Regions from separate parts of the Mesorhizobium sp. M1312 genome, predicted to be linked through region 2. Evidence: predicted binding sites of a transcription regulator. Region 2 holds the regulator's gene; the other holds the start of a gene.
The links. Region 2 encodes HrcA, which represses chaperone genes, less so after heat shock. Its sites were predicted from a motif close to GTTAGCACTCNCNNNNNGNGAGTGCTAAC; they were not measured.
Positions count from the first base shown of each region.

Region 1: the regulator HrcA is predicted to act here: its motif matches at 2,569-2,597, upstream of NKH36_RS17210 (co-chaperone GroES).

Region 1 is NZ_JAMYLQ010000013.1:113,457-117,868, forward strand. Features, by position in the region: gene NKH36_RS17195 (hypothetical protein) at 1-110, opposite strand, end outside; gene NKH36_RS17200 (hypothetical protein) at 107-379, opposite strand; gene groL (chaperonin GroEL) at 406-2,037, opposite strand; gene NKH36_RS17210 (co-chaperone GroES) at 2,095-2,409, opposite strand; gene NKH36_RS17215 (hypothetical protein) at 2,780-3,091, shown strand; gene NKH36_RS17220 (usg protein) at 3,108-3,377, shown strand; gene NKH36_RS17225 (DUF982 domain-containing protein) at 3,410-3,667, opposite strand; gene NKH36_RS17230 (hypothetical protein) at 3,835-4,053, opposite strand; gene NKH36_RS17235 (Hsp20 family protein) at 4,282-4,412, shown strand, end outside.
Region 2 is NZ_JAMYLQ010000027.1:2,640-7,051, reverse strand. Features, by position in the region: gene rdgB (RdgB/HAM1 family non-canonical purine NTP pyrophosphatase) at 1-628, opposite strand, end outside; gene NKH36_RS25735 (VOC family protein) at 628-1,038, opposite strand; gene rph (ribonuclease PH) at 1,053-1,769, opposite strand; gene hrcA (heat-inducible transcriptional repressor HrcA) at 1,904-3,019, shown strand; gene NKH36_RS25720 (hypothetical protein) at 3,097-3,294, shown strand; gene NKH36_RS25715 (PQQ-dependent sugar dehydrogenase) at 3,412-4,412, shown strand, end outside.

The sequences.
Region 1 (4,412 bases), on a different contig from region 2:
CCGTAAAGCCAGGCCTTTGCCTTAGCGACCGGATAGCCCGCCTCTTCGGCGAAATCGGTTTCCGACCACCTCAGCAGGCGCAGGCACTCACGCATCCGCGCTGCAATCATTTACGCTCCTCCTTGTCGGCTCCTAATCGCTGAGCCGACAGGAACATCAGCGTGTAGGCCGCCTTGCGACGGTCCCAGCCGGCCGATTCGACCGCGTCCAGCAATCCGTCGACAAGCGGCGCCAGCGCCGTCTTGCACTCCGTTTCATAGTTGAAATCGGTCCTGAGAAGGGTCGGCGCGGCGATCTTTCCAAAACTGTTCATCATGTCCATGGCAACACCTGCATCTGTTCCGAGCAAGGCCGTGCCCGCCTTCGCGTCGGCGGGCACGGTCGTTTGTCCTCAGAAGCCTGGCGTCAGTAATCCATGCCGGCACCGGCGGGCATTGCCGGGCCGGCCGCTTCCTTCTTCGGCTTCTCGGCCACCATCGCCTCGGTGGTCACCAGCAGGCCGGCCACCGACGCCGCGTCCTGGAGAGCGGCGCGCACCACCTTGGCCGGGTCGATCACGCCCTGCGCGTAGAGGTCCCCGAATTCGTTGGTCTGGGCGTTCCAGCCATAGCCGAATTCGGTCTTCTCGCGCAGCTTGCCGACGATGATCGAACCCTCGGCGCCGGCATTCTCGGCGATCTGGCGCACCGGCTGCTCGATGGCCCGACGCACGATCTCGACGCCGGTCTTCTGGTCGGGATTGTCGACGGAGACATTATCGAGCGCCTTCGCCGCCCTGAGCAGCGCCACGCCGCCGCCAGGCAGTATGCCTTCCTCGACCGCAGCGCGGGTGGCGTGCATGGCGTCGTCGACGCGGTCCTTGCGCTCCTTGACCTCGACCTCGGTTGAGCCACCGACGCGGATGACGGCGACGCCGCCGGCGAGCTTGGCCAGCCGCTCCTGCAGCTTCTCGCGGTCATAATCGGAGGTGGTTTCCTCGATCTGCGCCTTGATCTGGGTGATGCGTCCCTGGATCTCGTCCTTGCGGCCGGCCCCGTCGACGATGGTGGTGTTCTCCTTCTCGATCAGCACCTTCTTAGCGCGGCCGAGCATCTCCAGCGTGACGTTCTCGAGCTTGATGCCGAGATCCTCGCTGATTGCTGTACCGCCGGTCAGGATGGCAATGTCTTCCAGCATCGCCTTGCGGCGGTCACCGAAGCCCGGCGCCTTGACGGCTGCAACCTTCAGGCCGCCGCGCAACTTGTTGACGACTAGCGTCGCCAGCGCCTCACCTTCGACGTCCTCGGCGATGATCAGCAGCGGCTTGCCCGATTGCACGGCGGCTTCGAGCACGGGAAGCATGGCCTGCAGGTTGGAGAGCTTCTTCTCGTGGATCAGCACATACGGCTCTTCGAGTTCGACGCGCATCTTGTCCTGGTTGGTGATGAAATAAGGCGAGAGATAGCCGCGGTCGAACTGCATGCCTTCGACCACCTCCAACTCGGTCTCGGCGGTCTTGGCTTCCTCGACCGTGATGACGCCCTCATTGCCGACCTTTTCCATCGCCTCGGCGAGGAAGCGGCCGATCTCGGCATCGCCATTGGCCGAGATGGCGCCGACCTGGGCAATCTCGTCGTTCCTGGTCACCTTGCGGGCATTGGCTTTGAGTTCGGCGACGATGGCGTCGACCGCTTTGTCGATGCCGCGCTTCAGGTCCATCGGGTTCATGCCGGCGGCGACCGCCTTGGCGCCTTCCTGGACGATCGCCTGAGCCAGAACGGTCGCGGTCGTGGTGCCGTCGCCGGCGACGTCGCTTGTCTTCGACGCCACCTCGCGCACCATCTGCGCGCCCATGTTCTCGAACTTGTCCTCAAGCTCGATTTCCTTGGCGACGGTAACGCCGTCCTTGGTGATGCGCGGCGCGCCGAATGACTTGTCGAGGACGACGTTGCGGCCCTTGGGACCGAGCGTCACCTTCACCGCGTCGGCGAGGATGTTGACGCCGCGCAACATCTTCTCGCGGGCTTCGGTATGGAATTTCACATCCTTGGCAGCCATTGGATAACTCCTTCAATAGGCAGCTTTTCGTTGACTGATTGCTTGTCCAGGCCCCGCTCAGGCGGCCTTCTGCATTTTGTCGGTCAATTCGATCACGCCCAGCACGTCGCTTTCCTTCATGATGAGCAGGTCCTCGCCGTTGAGCTTGATCTCGGTGCCCGACCATTTACCGAACAGGATACGGTCGCCGACCTTGACGTCGAGCGGCTGCAGCTGGCCGCTATCGTCACGCGCCCCGGGACCTGCGGCTATCACCTCGCCTTCCTGCGGCTTTTCCTTGGCGGTGTCGGGAATGATGATGCCGCCCGCGGTCTTCTCGTCGACCTCGATGCGGCGGACCAGGATACGGTCATGCAATGGACGGAACGCCATGTCGTTCTCCTCATAGGACAAACAGATTTTCTTGGACCTCCCTTCGCAGCCGACCGGTACAACGGCCGATGCGACGGTGCGCGACCCCTGTTCAGGCATCGCTTCGCGCATATCGAATTAGTTTGGCATTTGTGGCTTTCAAGAGGACGTCGAAAAAATTTTGGCACTCGCCGTGGTCGAGTGCCAACGCCCTGTAATGATGGCGCTATTCCAGGAATTGACACGTCGGATGTGGCTTGAGATCGCGGCGCAACCTTTCGACATCGTTGTCGATCCCGGCACCGCCTGTCGGCGGTCGGAACCGAAGAGGAAGCGGAGGCGTTTTTGCATGCGGAGGACGGCGATGGAACGCGAGGTCCCAACGATTTCGATGGCGCCGGACGATTTCGATCTCAGCCGGCTGTTCGATCCGGCGCGGTATTTCGATCGTCCACAGGACGTGCTGGCCGACGCGACGCTGGACGTCGGTGAAAAGCGCGCGATCCTGTCGTCATGGGCCTCCGATGCCTGCGCGGTCGAATCCATGCCGGCGCTGCGCAAGCCGCCCAGCGCCAAAGCTCCAATCACCTTTGAAGAGATCATGACGCGCTGCAGGCACTTGATGGCGCAGGCCCATCTCAAGGCGCCGGCGCCGGCCGAAGCCGCCACGGCGGCCCCCACCGCGTCGGCGCGTGATGTTTGACAGAAAGGAGACGTGCATGGTCAGCAACGAGTTCCAGCTCCAGATGCAGGGCTTTGGCCTGACGACGGCGGAGATCCATTATCGTCTTCCCGACTATCGGGACCTGCTGCAGCTCTTCATCTGGCAGGAATACGACATCGCACCGGATTTCCCGACGCTGAAGCATTTCCTCGAATATTGGGAACGTGAGATCGAAGGCCCGCTGCATTCCGTGCGCGTCGCCCATCACCGTCTGATCCAACCCTCCGAATGGCGGGCGGTGGACGGTGTTATTACGCTGCAGTGAGACAGGGGTACGAGTCGCTCGGAACGCGGCGTTCAGGTGGATTTACGTCCCTTGACAAGCAGTCCGGCCGTGCGAGCCGCCTTGACGAAGGTGGTGCGAGCCTCGCGGGCGGTGCGCCAGCCGTCGAGCGCGTCGCGGCAGGCGCGATAGGCTGCGCGCCAGTTCCGGCCGCGCGCCCGGTCCGGCCATTGCTGCATGCATTCGATGGCTTCCCAACTGCTGGCGACCTTGCGCTCTCCGACGGATTGGAGCTTGAGCGTGATCGGCTCGGAAAATGGGACGTCGTTCATCACTTCCTCCTTCTTTTTTCTGTTTTCTGTTTTTTAGAGCAAGTAACATCCTCGATTAAGCAGGAGGGCGGCCCGATCGGCGCCGATGGACGAGATGGTTCGTCTGCCTGCGCGCTTCAAGACCCATCTCAACGCCAAACCCTGCCCTGCTTAGACGCAACGGCCGGCTATATGTCGTCGTCCGGCGGTTCAAGAAGCCCGATCAGCGTCGCCACCCTTGCCGACGGCAGAGGGCGGCCCTCGTTCACCAGCGCCTCATCGGCGCCGACCCAGGCAAGGGCCTCGCGCAACTCCTCGATCGTCGCGCCGGTCGAGGCGATGTCGGCGACAACGGCGTCGTCGACCGGGCCCAGCACCGAAATGATGTCGTCGCGTGTCATGATCATGATATCCTCCATGCGTGCCGGCGCGACCCACAAATGAGGTTGAAACCGGCATTCCCAGCTACAATCTGGCAACAAAAAATCTGGCAGCGGGAGAGAATCTGGGTCTTGATTTCGCGCTGACAATGACCAAATCGAAATTGCCGGTTGCCGAATGGGGCCGGCAGAACCCAGGGAGCGCCAAGCTCTTTGGCGTCCCTCGTACTATGTTGCTCAATGGAGGATGTAGCTATGAGAACCGCATTCGACTTTTCCCCGCTCTATCGGTCGAGCATCGGTTTCGACCGCATCTTCAACCAGCTGGAAAACGCGCCGCAGGCAGTCGAAACCTGGCCGCCTTATGACATCGAGCGAAGCGACGA
Region 2 (4,412 bases):
CTTGCGCGAATTTCTGGAAGGCGCGGGCGCGGTGCGACAATGCCGTCGGCTGGCCGGGCTTCCAACCATGTTTTTCCTCTGCGGTCATCTCGCCGAAGGTCTTTTGGAAACCATCCGGCACGAACACCGGGTCGTAGCCGAAGCCGAGTTCGCCGCGCGGCGGCCATACCAGCGTGCCCTCGACCTCGCCTCGGAAATATTCGGCCGCGCCGTCGGGAAAGGCCAGGCAGATGACGGCGACGAAGCGGCCCTTGCGCTGCGCGGGCGCGACCGCGCCGACTTCCTGCAACGCCACTTCCGCTCGCTGCATCGCCATGCCGAAGTCGCGGGACCCGTCCGGCGCCTCGGCCCAATTGGCGGTATAGACGCCGGGCGCTCCGCCCAGCGCATCGACACACAGGCCGGAATCGTCCGACAATGCCGGCAGGCCTGTCGCCTTAGCGGCGGCAAAAGCCTTGATATAGGCGTTCTCCTCGAAGGTGGTGCCGGTCTCGTCCGGCTCCGGCAGGCCGTATTCCTTGGCCGACTTCGCTTCTATGCCGAATGGCGCCATCAGATCGGCGAATTCGCGCAGTTTGCCGGCATTGTGGCTGGCTACGACAATTCTGTGCCCATCAAGCGAATGCATCAGAGGCCCCAGATTCTTGGCTCGGCGAATTCGATCGAATTGCCGGACGGGTCGCGAATATAGATCGAGCGGCCGCCTTGCGGCCATTCGAACTCGCTTTCGATGGCAACCGTCTTCGCTTCCAGATGCGCTCTCCAGCGCACGATCTCGTCCGCGCTTGCCGCAAAGCAGAGATGGCCGTCGCCGACAGTGCCGTGCGGCGGTACTTTCAGCCTGGCATCGGGCGCCGGCGGCACCTTGGTCGCCTCGGCGTTGAAGATGAGCAGCACGCCGTCCCCGCAACGGAAGAAAAGGTGCCTGCCATCGACCTTGCCCAGCAGATCGAGCCCGAGCACGCCGGAATAGAATTCTTCCGCGGCATCGAGGTCGGTCACGTAGAGCGCTGATTCGAGGATGGCTGAGGGTGTCATGACAGAACCGAATGCTAAGCTACAGCCATCTGCTGCAGGCTGACCAGTCGCTGAATGCCCTTCTTGGCCAATTCCATCAGCGCCGTGAACTGCTCCTCCGAGAAAGGCTCGCCCTCGGCCGTGCCTTGGATCTCGACGATGCCGCCCTTGCCGGTCATGACGAAGTTGGCGTCGGTGCCGGCCGAGGAGTCTTCGAGATAGTCGAGGTCGATGACCGGCTGGCCGTCATGGATGCCGCAGGAAATCGCCGCGACATGGTCCTTCATCACCTTGGCGACGCTGGCCATCTGCCGGGCTTCCATCCAGCGCAGGCAGTCGTGGAGCGCCACCCAGCCGCCGGTGATCGAGGCAGTGCGCGTGCCGCCATCGGCCTGGATCACATCGCAGTCGACGGTGATCTGCTGCTCGCCGAGCGCCTGCAGGTCGACCACGGCGCGCAGGGAACGGCCGATCAGCCGCTGGATTTCCAGAGTGCGGCCGCCTTGCTTGCCGGCCGAAGCTTCACGGCGCATGCGCTCGCCGGTCGAGCGCGGCAGCATGCCGTATTCCGCCGTCACCCAGCCCTTGCCGGAATTGCGCATCCAGCCCGGCACTTTTTCCTCGAGGCTGGCGGTGCACAGCACATGCGTGTCGCCGAACTTCACCAGGCACGAACCTTCCGCGTGCTTGGAGACGCCGCGTTCGAAGGAGATGGCGCGCATTTCGTCGAGTTGGCGTTTAGAAGGGCGCATTCAGGCTTTTATCCTATTTTTCGGAATCGTGGCCGGCTTGTAGCCGCACGCGACGAGAGGCGCAAAGGAAAATGGACCAGTTGCGCCGGCGTGGTCGAAGTCTATATCTTTGGGCCGGAGGTATTTGGCTCGAAATGACCAAGGCAGTCGATCCCAATTCCCAGGCGGCGGCAGTGCTCCAGTCGCCTGCGCTTCAATCGCCCGCACTCCAGTCGCTCGACATGCGCTCGCGCGACATCTTTCGGCGCATTGTCGATTCCTATCTGAAGGACGGCGAGCCGGTCGGCTCACGCAGCCTGTCGCGTATCCTGCCGTCTTCGCTGTCGCCCGCCACCATCCGCAACGTGATGAGTGATCTCGAGCATCTCGGCCTGATCTATGCGCCGCATATCTCGGCCGGCCGGCTGCCGACCCAGGCCGGCCTGCGCTTCTTCGTCGATGCTTTCATGGAGCTTGGCGATCTCTCCGACGAGGAGCGCCGCACCATTGAGGCGCAGGTGCGCGCCTCCGGCTCTGGCGCGACGCTGGAACATATGCTCACCGAGGCCAGCCAGATGCTGTCCGGCATGTCGCGCGGCGCCGGCCTCGTGCTTGCCGCCAAGAACGAGGTGGCGCTCAAGCACATCGAATTCATCCAGCTCGAGCCGAACAAGGCGCTGGCCGTGCTGGTCTCGCAGAACGGCGACGTCGAAAACCGCGTCGTCGATCTGCCCGCCGGCATCACCGTCTCGCAACTGCACGAAGCCTCGAACTTCCTAAATGCCCATATCCGTGGCCGCACGCTGGCCGAGGCACGGATCGAGATCGCCCGCATCAAGGAAGAGACCAAGGCCGCCCTCGACACGCTGTCGCAGGATCTGGTCGAGAAGGGCCTTGCGGTCTGGGCCGGCGCCGAAAGCGGCCTGCCGGCGCGTCTCATTGTGCGCGGCCGCGCCAATCTGCTGGAAAATGTCACCGCCCAGGCCGACATCGAGCTGCTGCGGCATTTGTTCGAGGATCTGGAGACGCAGGACGGGCTGATCCAGCTTCTCGACCTTGCCGAGGAAGGATCCGGCGTACGCATCTTCATCGGCTCGGAAAACAAGCTGTTTTCGCTGTCGGGTTCGTCGCTGGTCGTGGCGCCCTATCGCGACAAGGACGCCCGCGTCATCGGCGCGCTCGGCGTCATCGGCCCGACCCGGCTGAACTATGCACGCATCGTGCCGATGGTCGACTATACCGCGCAGCTTATTTCCCGCATGCTGAGGTAATGCATGTCGCCCAAATCAAAGCGCGTCGCACGATCCTTTCAAACGCGACACGCTTTAGGGACCTCAAGGAGAAAAAAATGGCGCTGGAAGCATTCAAAGCCCAGATCAGCCTGTTGCTCGAGCAGATGATCAACCAGCCCGAGGATCAGCATGAAGTGCAGGAGCAGCTGCGCGAAAAGCTGAGGGAGATGCGCGCCATGGGCCTGCCGCTGCCGGCCGATCTCGTCGCACTGGAAAAGCGCCTCGACGACGATTTTTACGCGGCCGGAAACTGAGCCCGAAGGACAAAACGGTCGATTTTGCTTCAACTCTCCGTGTGCTGAACCACTCGAAGCGGAACGACCGTCGAGCTAGCCGGTTTCACAGAATCGGGTCAAGCTTTGGAGGACAGGTTGATCCGATCTGGCGGTTTTGCGGCCATTGCAGCCGCCTCGTTTCTTACAACAGCGGCTTTCGCCCAGCAAGCGGATCAGCGGGTTCTGACAGGCGAAGCCGCCTTCGGCGGCTGGAAAGACGACCGGCCGGGCATGCGACGCCTGCTCCGGCCGCAGGACCTGCGGGCGCCCGATGTCAGCCAATCCGCAAGGAACAGCGCCGGCCGGGCCGAAATGCCCGAAGGTGCCGGGCCACAGCTTCCACCGGGCTTCTCGGCCGAGATGATCGCCTCCAGCATATACAATCCGCGTGCCGTCCGCGTTGCACCGAACGGTGATCTGTTTGTCGCCAACAGCAAAGCCGGCCAGATACGGATATTCCGTCTCGTTGAGGGCAGCGCGAAGCCGGCCGAGAAATCGACCTACGCCACGAAACTCACCCGCCCCTACGGCATCGCCTTCTATCCGCCGGGAAACAAGCCGCAATGGGTCTATGTCGCCAACAGCGACAGCATCGTTCGTTTTCCCTACCAGGACGGTGACCTGAAGGCCTCCGGCGAGCCGGAAACCATCGTCGACAATATTCCCTCGGGCGGTCACTGGACCCGCGACATCGCCTTCTCTCCAGACGGCAAGACGCTCTATCTATCGGTCGGCTCCGGCTCGAACATTGCCGAGGACGTCGAAGCGGAGCCGGATGGCGGCCTCGATGCGTGGGCGAAGTCGAAGCCACTTGGAGCGATCTGGGGCTCAGAGGAAGGCCGCGCCGATGTGCTGGCCTTCGATCCCGACGGCAAAAACAGGCGGGTCCTCGCCACCGGCCTGCGCAACTGTTCCGGCATGACCGTCCAGCCGGCCACCGGTTCGCTGTGGTGCGTCGTCAACGAGCGCGATGGGCTCGGCGACAATGTGCCGTTCGAATTTGCGACTGAAGTCAAGGACGGCGCCTTCTACGGCTGGCCCTGGTACTACATCGGCAACAACGAGGATCCGCGCCACACAGGCAAACGCCCAGACCT